3 regions of the Clostridium sp. 001 genome follow, and region 2 is predicted to be linked to each of the others. Evidence: riboswitches for the same ligand, from Rfam matches in the RefSeq annotation. Region 2 holds a riboswitch; each other region holds the start of a gene.

Region 1 (3,266 bases), 740 kb from region 2:
TTAATATACTTATGTTATCAGGGCTTTTCTTTACTTCTACAGGTATATTATTTTCCCCTTTTTTCATAACATAAGCATTTAAATCTGATTGTAATTTAAAATCTGATGGTTTTACTGAGTATACATTGGAAGCATTACCCTTTATTAAAAGAGATATATTAGCGGATTGATTATCTATTTGTACAAGTTTTGATTGAGCAAGTGCATCTTTATTCACTATAGTAACAGGTACCACAATCTTTCTTTCCCTCATAGGATCTTCTACGTTGAATATGTACAACCATAAAATAAATGACGCTATTACGCAGCATATTTTTACTAGGATTTGGTCCCTTTTATTTTTTCTTTCCACCCAATCACCCTCTCTCTCCATGTACTCTTTTTCTGAAATCTATTTTTCATTATATTTATAAGAACTTTTTTCAACCTATCCTTTGTATAATTCCTTGTAATCCTTCCATTCATGGCAAGAGAAATAGTACCAGTCTCTTCTGAAACCACTATGATAAGTGCATCAGAATTCTCTGATATACCAATTGCAGCCCTATGTCTCGTGCCTAACTTTTTGTTTAAATCGTTATTACTAGTAAGCGGCAAAAAACACCCTGCTGAAACTATTCTATTATTTCTTATTACAGTTGCACCGTCATGCAGTGGAGTATTTACTACAAATATATTTTCTAGAAGTGCAGATGATACCAAAGCATCTATCTTAGTACCAGTATTTATTATATCTCCAAGCCCAGTAACTTGTTCTATTACAATAAGTGCCCCTGTTTTGCTTTCAGATAAATTACCTACTGAATTTGCAATTTCTGTTATAACCTTTTCCATAGTCTCTTCGTCCTCTAAAATATGTTTATCATTAAAAGCGGTTCTTCCTAACTGTTCCAGTGCCCGACGAATTTCCGGCTGAAATATAATAACAATAGAAAGGACGCCTATGGTCAAGGTCTTGGTAAGTATCCAATTGAGCATAGTTAAATTAAAAAAGCTGCTTATTGGTATAAGAAATATTATGAGTACAATTCCCTTTAAAAGCTGTTCAGCTCTAGTTTCTTTTATAAGCATGTATCCTTTATAGAGTATATATGATACTACTAATATATCCATAACGGAAGATATACTTATATTTCTTATTGAATTAGCTGTCATTTGCAATAATTCCACCCATCTCACCACCCTGTCAATAAATATATATTTAAATTATACACTATTTGATATTGTTTATATCACGTAATAGATTATTTTATAAAATTTTAATAAAATACATTTTTATCGTATTTTATTTTTTTATATGGGTACAATATCATTAGCCTAAGTTTTACTAAAAACGCGGGGAAACCAGTAACATTGGGGTGAATCGTATTTACGTAGGTTATGCCTTTACCGAACCCGTCAGCTAACCCCGTCGGTAATAAGGAGAGGATTAGATTGAAAAAAATTTTTTGTTTAATACTTTTTTCTTTGCTGTTACTTATTCCTTTTTCTAAAGTAACTGCAAAGAATTTCGACAGTACCAGTTCCAATTTATTTAATGGTCAAGAAGAAGTCGTGCAAGTGTTTAATTACTCTGATCAAAAGATATATATAACTCAAAATGATGTTGATTTAATGGCCAAAGTTGTTTATGCTGAAAGCAATTCAGAACCCTTTGAAGGCCAGGTAGCAGTAGCTTCCGTAATACTAAACCGATTAAAATACCCTGAGTTTCCAAAGACAGTAGAAGGTGTTATAAAACAAAGGGGTGCTTTTTCCTGTGTCAAAAATGGTACTATAAATGCATCTCCAAATGAAAGCAGTTATAGTGCAGTTTCTCAGGCTCTAAAGGGTATAGATCCTTCAGGTAAATCTATTTTCTTTTATAATCCCCAAATAGCCACATCTCAATGGATGAAAAACATAGATAAAAGAAATATGAGAACTATAGGGCATCATGTATTTTTTGTAGCTAATTGAAAAAGCTCCCCTTATCTTTTTTTAAAAGATGAGGGGGCTTTTTTAATTAATTTTTATCAATGTAAAAGACAGCATTTAGTGCTGCTACCTGTCCCTGTCCTGCGGCTTTCATATACTGATAAGGTTTCCCCACACAATCTCCTGCTGCAAAACAACCTTCAATATTTGTCTTCATATTCATATCTACTTTTATGTGTCCATTTTCCATAATAAGTCCTGGTACCAATTTATCTGGCGCTATACTATCCTTTAAAACAAATACTCCATCTGTAACTATTTCCTTGCTTTTCAAAATTACCTTTTCTACTTTATTTCCTCCAGATATCTCCACTACCTTATCTCTTACTATTTCTACATTTTCATTTAAATTTAAGCTTTCTCTATACATTGGTATATAGTATGTTTTTTTAGCCAGTTCATTTACATAATTGGCTTCTGCTTCAGCTTCTTTATTATATCCTATTATAGTAACGATCTTCCCTCTATAAAGAGGGGCATCACAGGTAGCACAATATCCAACTCCCCTGCCTAGGAATTCTTCTTCTCCTTTTAATGCTTTTGTATATTCAATGCCAGTTGCCAATATGACTGCACTTGCTTCATACATTTTTTCATTTACAGCAATACCAAAATATTGTCCCATAGCATATATAGTATTTATTCTTTCATAAGTTATATCTATCCCCATGTTTGCCACATGGTGCTGAAATCTATCTTTTAACTGTATTCCTGTTATATCAGGAAGCCCTAGGTAATTATCTATTTTAGGTGCTTTTATCAATTTACCACTGAGCTCGCTGCTTCCAAAAATAATTATGTTCTTATTTCTTATTTTCGCATTAATTGCTGCTGACAGTCCCGCAGGACCACTGCCTACTATAGCAATATCATATCTATTACTCATAACTACCACCTCCAGTTTTTGTTTTCTAATTCCATAGTTAAAATGACAAATTAACTAAATTGTCAATTTGCCATTTTAACACGTAAACAGAGTTTAAACTATATATGTTTTTCCAAAGCATCTTTTATTGCATCTTTTGGTCTGAATCCAACAAATTTATCTACCATATTTCCGTTTTTAAATACCATTACAGTTGGAATACTTGCAATTTTAAATTGCGCTGCTGTAACAGGATTCTCATCTACATTTAACTTAAAGAATTTTGCTTTTCCCGACAACTCATCTGAAACTTCTTCTATTACAGGAGAAAGCATTTTACATGGTCCACACCATGAAGCCCAGAAATCTACAACTACAGGAGTAGGTGCATTTTCAATTGATTGCGAAAAATTTTGATCTTTTA
Region 2 (3,266 bases):
TTTAAATGTCCTGGTCACTTTAGACTTTCATATTGCATTTCTTATGATAAAATAGAAAAGTCTTTAGACAGTTTTGATAAACTTGCAAAGAAATATCTCTAGAATAGAGTTTCTAAACAAAAAATCGACTTATACTCTGGATATTTTTTACAAACTTTAGCTCGTTAAATATTTTGATAAGTCTAAGCAAAAAATTCTAGAAAATCTAAGGACTTTTGAAAACTCGTACCTCAGACAATTCAAAAGTTCTAAAATTTTAAGAATTTTTTCCAAGACTTATATACAAAATATTTAAAAGAGCTTCATTATTGTAAAAATATGCCTACGTATAAGTCGATTTTTAAGTTGTGAATCTACATATAGATACTTAACTCTATAATTAAGTTTATCCAAATTGCCAGTTTGATTTAAATGATAAAGTTATAAATTCAACTAAGATTTATAATTAGTAATTTTGAGTAATTATAGATTTAGCTTTAAACTTTACGATCTATAAATCGTTAATTCTAGAATGCAGCCTTTCTAAAGTGCTAATTGGGTTTTAAATTTTACTATTTATATTGAGGTATTCTAGTTTGAAATTTGAACTTATACCCGAAAATAATGCTGACAAAATTGAAGCACACTTAAAAACTTTTTTTATAAGTCTTAGTGAGGTATTTTAGAAAACCTTAGAAGCTTATATATGTCTGAGGTACGAGTTTATATAAGCTTCTTTAGATTTTCAAAATACCGAACTTTAGACTTATAAACAGAGTTCTTGGCATAAGGTTGAGTTTTAACTCCACCTTATGCTTAGAAATCGTTATCCAGGGACGTAGTCGCTCTTTACTCCCACTTTCAGAAGAAGTGGGAGTATTAGAGCGAGTAGTCATCGGATAAAAAGTTTTTAGTATGATGAAATTTGTCAGCATATGAACTGGTATAAGTGGACTTTCAATCTAGAAATTCTAGTATGTGAATACCAGTTTTCCAACTCTTAAAGCAATGGGCTTTGACCAGAGCCAACTATTTGTAGTGGAATCATCAAAATAATAAATAGCTCCTTTTGTTGGATCAGAACCATATAATGCTTCTAAAGCAGCCTTTCTAGAACTATCAGAAGCAGGCTTGTTTATCCATCCATTTAATACTGGAGTAAATTGATAATATCCATAGGATACTTGGTATATTACATCTTTTAGTGTAGATGGAAACTGAGAACTTTGAACTCTATTTATAACTGCAGCGGCTACGGCTACTTTAGCAGTATAAGGTTCACTTTCTGCTTCAGCAGTTACAAGTCTTGCAAGCAAATCTACCTCGCTGTCAGTACAGGAAATTATATATTTTGGAGAGGTTGTTACATTAAAAACATAACCTGCAGGAATGTTTAATACTTGTCCAGGGTAAATATAACTGCTTACATTACTATTGGCAGCAATTAAAGTGTCAAGAGATATTCCAAATTTTTTTGCTATCAAGTAAAGTGTGTCAGAGGCTTGTACAGTATAAGTCTTTGAATTAACATATAGAGCTTGACCTGGATATATGCTATTTCCACTTAAACTATTATCATTAATGATTGTAGTTGCATTTGTTTTAAATAATACTCCTATTTTAAATAAGGAGTCACCAGGTTTTACAGTGTAACTAGCTGCATGTACTTGGGTAAAAGATAATGTGCACAGAAATGCGGCAAATAACATTGTCCTGATTTTTTTAAAATTCATAAATATAGATCCCCCTTAATTTTGCCTACGAGGTTAGTTGACGGGTTCGGGATTGGGATACCCCTACTTTTTAGTAAAAAAGATTAACCCCAAAAAAATAATTATCCCCCGCATCTCATTCTTGAGATTTAGGCTTGTCTATGTTTGCTATTCTAACAGTATTTCCAGAACATATCCATATTAAATAGATGGGACTATTGACATAAACTTTCAATTTTACACTATCAATTGCTTGAAACATAACTCAACTTTCGCAGTTTAAAAATATTGCGAAGCAAAGCTTTGCAAGTTAAGAATTAATAATGAAAAATTAATAGTGAAGGATGATTTTTAGCTATCGCAAAAAATCTTTAAATTTATATAAATCAACAATGTTTCGTTTTAGCGAAACGAGTGGTGAAAAGCTTAATTAAAGATTTTTGGTAGTGTAACGGAAAAAAATCCACATTAACTATTAATTCTTCATTCTTAACTATTAATTAAAAAAGTTCTATATATGAAAATTGATAACATAACTTCTCCTTATTAAAAGTGATAATATAGTTATATAACAAATAGTTATATAACAAAAATTCAAAAGTGATTAAATAGGAGAATATTATGGAAAATTGTATAACCTATTTTCTTAGAGATGAATCTAAAAATTCAAATGAATATTACAAATGTATATCCAATTTTTCAAATGAAGTTATCGAAAAAATTGAAATCGAAGCAAATAATATAATAGAAGATTTTATAAATTTTATTAAGAATAATAGTATAGAAGAACTTAGAAGTAGAGAAGAGTATGAACTTGAATTTCTAATCATTGGAGTTCTATGGAAAACCTATATAACAAAAGCTTTAAATGCAGATAGAATGTCCTTGAATGTTTTAAAACTTCTATTTAATTTGAGGACAAAATCAAAATTTTTAAGGAAAAGTGTGGACAATTTAAGGGGAAGGCTTGCTTGTAAATATCTTTTAAAGAAAGAAGTAGAGCCTTCTTCTGTGTCTTATGATGAAAGTGACTTTGAAAAATTACTACTCTGGTTAATTGCTTCAGGGGAATTCAAGTATGAGTGCAGGAGAATGAACACATGGCTGCTATTTTTAAAAAATAACAGTGAAGAATATATTATAAAAGTAAACAAGCGTGCCTTTAAAATATCACTGTGGTTTGAAAAAAGATCTATGGAGGTACTTGGATTATATACTCCAAATGTACAGAAATTTTTAAACACCAACTATAGGTCCTATGGAATAAGAGAGGATAATGTTTTCTGTGGTAGGAAGGAAGTTGAGTACCATCTAAATATGGTTGGAGCAGAGATATTAAGTAATGCATTTAGAAAGTTATTTGTTAAGACAAAGGAAAGAAAAGTACTCCTGCCTGCTTGCATTTGCTTGAAACCGGAAGGGGTATGCAAGAGAAAAAAGGTCAAAGATGGTTTCTTGTGTGGAAATTGTTCTAAAAGCTGCAGGGTAAATGAGCTTACGAAGCTTGGTAAATCCCATAACTGCCAGGTTCTAATTGTTCCCCACGAAACTGATGCCTTTTCAAATGCAAAAAAT
Region 3 (3,266 bases), 1.8 Mb from region 2:
ACTATTTATTTCCCTCCTTCTCATTCTAAAATTATCTTTTGGAATTAAGCAAGTTTTTTCATTTCTAAAAAGTTTTTCCAGCCCTTTAGACTCATAATTTTTAAATTTATCACATATTCCGCAATGTTTACATTTATGGGATTTATCAGAAGGCTCCGTGTAGGTGCACAATACTCCTTCATAGTTTCTAAGAATTAGTTTGTCAGGTGATTGAGAAACTACATATTGAGGATTAATAGGTATTTTACCGCCTCCTCCAGGGGCATCAATTACAAAAGTGGGAACTGCAAATCCAGAAGTATGTCCACGTAATAATTCCATAATTTCGATACCAGCGGATACAGGTGTTCTAAAATGTTCTATTCCTTCAGATAAATCGCATTGATATATATAATAAGGTCTTATTCTATTAGCTACTAATTTTTGTACAAGGCTTTTCATAATGTATGGGCAGTCATTTATATTTTTTAGAAGTACAGATTGATTTCCAAGAGGAATTCCAGCGTCAGCAAGCATATTACAAGCTAATATTGAGTCCTTGGTTATTTCATTTGGATGATTAAATTGTGTATTAATCCAAACTGGATGATATTTTTTTATAATATTGCATAGTTTAGAAGTTATCCTTTGAGGCATAACAACAGGAACTCTTGTACCAATTCTTATCACTTCAATGTGATCTATTTTACTTAATTCTTTTAATATAAATTCTAATTTTTCATCTGAAACACATAGTGCGTCTCCACCAGATATTAATACATCACGTACTTCTTTATGAGCTTTTATATATTTGAAAGCTCTTATCAAATTACTGGTTGACAAAGTTTTATCAGTATGTCCTGCAAAACGTCTTCTTGTACAATGTCTGCAGTACATAGAACATTGTTGGGTAATAAGTAGAAGGACTCTGTCTGGATATCTATGTGTCAATCCTGGAACTGGTGAATCAAGAGTTTCATGTAATGGATCATTGCTGTCACATTTAGAAATTTCTGTCTCATAAATTGTCGGAATTGCCTGTCTTCTAATTGGACAATTATAGTCATTAGGGTCAATTAATGTAGCATAATAGGGTGTTATTGCCATTCGTAATTTCTTCAGACTTGCTTGTACACCATCTTTCTCTTGATTAGTAAGATTTACAACTTGTTCTAATTCTTCTAATGTCGTAATTCTATTAGAAATTTGCCATTCCCAACTGTTCCATTCGTCTGGGGAAGTATTTCTCCATAATGGTATGTCTTTATAGTTTCTTTGCAAGTTAAAAAACTCCTTTCAAAAGTTCGTGATTTGTAAGATGATGCTTAATCACTGCAAAAAATAATAAGTTGCAGAGAAGTAAAATGCAACTTATTAAATCTACTAATTATATTTATAGTAAAAAAAGTACAAAATATATATTATATATTGAAACTTCCCTTCAATGATTACGAGATTAGCTGACGGATTCGGATCGAAGAAATTAACCCTACCTATCACGTGGATAAGATTCACCCCAAAAATTGGTTCTCCCGCTCAAAGTGATTAAGCATTATCAATATTTTAAATTATGTATATAAGTATATCATAGTAACATATATATGTCAATGTATATATGTTACTATACTAAATTCAAATATATACTAAATTAAATATATTTTTTACTGGAATAGTTTTAGATTTGAAATTATAATTATAGATGGAATTATAGTATTATATATTTGAAAAATTAATTTTAATCATAAAATACTAATACTGAAGTGTAATAAATAAATTAATTAAAGATCATATATGGAGGTTGTTTTGATGAATAGGGAGCTTGTTTCTAAAGAGTATATTGTATCTAGAATGGAGGAGTTGATATCAAAAAATGAAGGCCCTTTTAGTATTGTAATTGCAGATATTGACAATTTTAAAAATATAAATAATTTATATGGAAATGATATTGCAGATAAAGTAATAGAAAAGCTTATATTAATTTTAAATAATAATTTGTTACCTGAAGATAGTATTTATAGACATGGTGATGAATTTAATATATTACTTGCAAAACAAGGTGCTGAAAGGGGATTTATGCAATTAGAGGAAATAAGGAGGTATTTATCAGATAATACATTTGACATAAGTGATAATATGAAAACAGAAGATATTTATTTTACTTTAAGCTTTGGAATTGCAAGTTATCCAAGAGATGCTAAGAATGTAGTTGAACTTTTTAGAGTAGCAGATAGTGCTTTGTTTAGGGCTAAAGAACTGGGCAAAAATAGAATATGTCTTTCTGAAGCAGAAAGTATGGTTTTAAAGTCTAACTATTTTACAAAAACACAACTTGATAGACTTTCTAGACTTTCTAAGTCAACAGATAGAACTGAAGCATTTCTTTTAAGAGAGGCTCTTGATGATTTGTTTAAAAAATATAGTAAATAATGTTTGTTATAAAAATAAAAGGCGTTTTATTTTATAATAGGATGGCATAGGTATTAAAATTAATATAAGAACAGCAGTTAATTACTTTTGCTGCTGTCCTTATATTAGAATATCAGTTATAGTATAAAGTATTTCTTTAGTTTATTTACTTTAAAGCAAACTTAACAGCAGAAACAGCATGGATTGTTGTTGTATCAAATATTGGAATATCTACGTCTTTTTGTTGTATCAAAAGAGGTATTTCGGTACAGCCAAGAACTATTCCTTCAGCACCATTTAAATGCAGCTTGTTTATTATTTGCTTATACTTTTCTTTTGATGAATTTTTTATTACACCTTTACATAATTCATTGTATATGATTTGGTGAATAACTTCTCTATCATCTTCATCTGGAATACTTACGTTTATATTGAATTTATCTTTCAAAACTTTTTTATAAAAATCCTCTTCCATAGTAAATTTTGTTCCAAGGAGTCCTACAGTTTTTATATGTTTTTCAATTATTTTTTTACCTGTAGCTTCTGCTATATGTAAAACCTTGATTCCAGCTTTGCTTTCTATATCAGGAGCTAGTTTATGCATTGTATTAGTACATATTATGATAAAATCAGCACCGCCTTTTTTAAGACTTTGAGCAGCATTAACCATTATATTTGATAATTCCTTCCACTTATTTTGATGTTGAAGAATTTCTATTTCATTAAAGTCTACTGAATATAATATACATTCAGCTGAATGAAGTCCTCCTAAAGTCTTCTTAACAGTTTCATTTATAATTCTGTAATATTCCAAAGTGGATTCAAAACTCATACCGCCTATTAAACCAATTTTTTTCAATTTAAACATCTCCTTTAAATTA

The links. Region 2 has a riboswitch for cyclic di-AMP ahead of B5S50_RS13305 (LysM peptidoglycan-binding domain-containing protein). Riboswitches for the same ligand answer to the same signal wherever they lie in the genome.
Region 1: another riboswitch for cyclic di-AMP. It lies ahead of B5S50_RS09650 (cell wall hydrolase); the one in region 2 lies ahead of B5S50_RS13305 (LysM peptidoglycan-binding domain-containing protein).
Region 3: another riboswitch for cyclic di-AMP. It lies ahead of ablA (lysine 2,3-aminomutase); the one in region 2 lies ahead of B5S50_RS13305 (LysM peptidoglycan-binding domain-containing protein).

The regions. Positions count from the first base shown of each region.
Region 1 covers NZ_CP020473.1:2,106,119-2,109,384, forward strand. The annotation lists gene B5S50_RS09640 (YbbR-like domain-containing protein) at 1-352, opposite strand, end outside; gene cdaA (diadenylate cyclase CdaA) at 319-1,170, opposite strand; cyclic di-AMP (ydaO/yuaA leader) riboswitch at 1,305-1,432, shown strand; gene B5S50_RS09650 (cell wall hydrolase) at 1,435-1,959, shown strand; gene B5S50_RS09655 (NAD(P)/FAD-dependent oxidoreductase) at 2,006-2,863, opposite strand; gene trxA (thioredoxin) at 2,962-3,266, opposite strand, start outside.
Region 2 covers NZ_CP020473.1:2,842,936-2,846,201, forward strand. The annotation lists gene B5S50_RS13300 (pyridoxal phosphate-dependent aminotransferase) at 1-102, shown strand, start outside; gene B5S50_RS13305 (LysM peptidoglycan-binding domain-containing protein) at 951-1,712, opposite strand; cyclic di-AMP (ydaO/yuaA leader) riboswitch at 1,720-1,857, opposite strand; gene B5S50_RS13310 (DUF116 domain-containing protein) at 2,313-3,266, shown strand, end outside.
Region 3 covers NZ_CP020473.1:1,031,474-1,034,739, reverse strand. The annotation lists gene ablA (lysine 2,3-aminomutase) at 1-1,260, opposite strand, end outside; gene ablB (putative beta-lysine N-acetyltransferase) at 1-2, opposite strand, end outside; cyclic di-AMP (ydaO/yuaA leader) riboswitch at 1,410-1,541, opposite strand; gene B5S50_RS04605 (GGDEF domain-containing protein) at 1,786-2,406, shown strand; gene B5S50_RS04600 (aspartate/glutamate racemase family protein) at 2,552-3,244, opposite strand; gene B5S50_RS04595 (PLP-dependent aminotransferase family protein) at 3,259-3,266, opposite strand, start outside.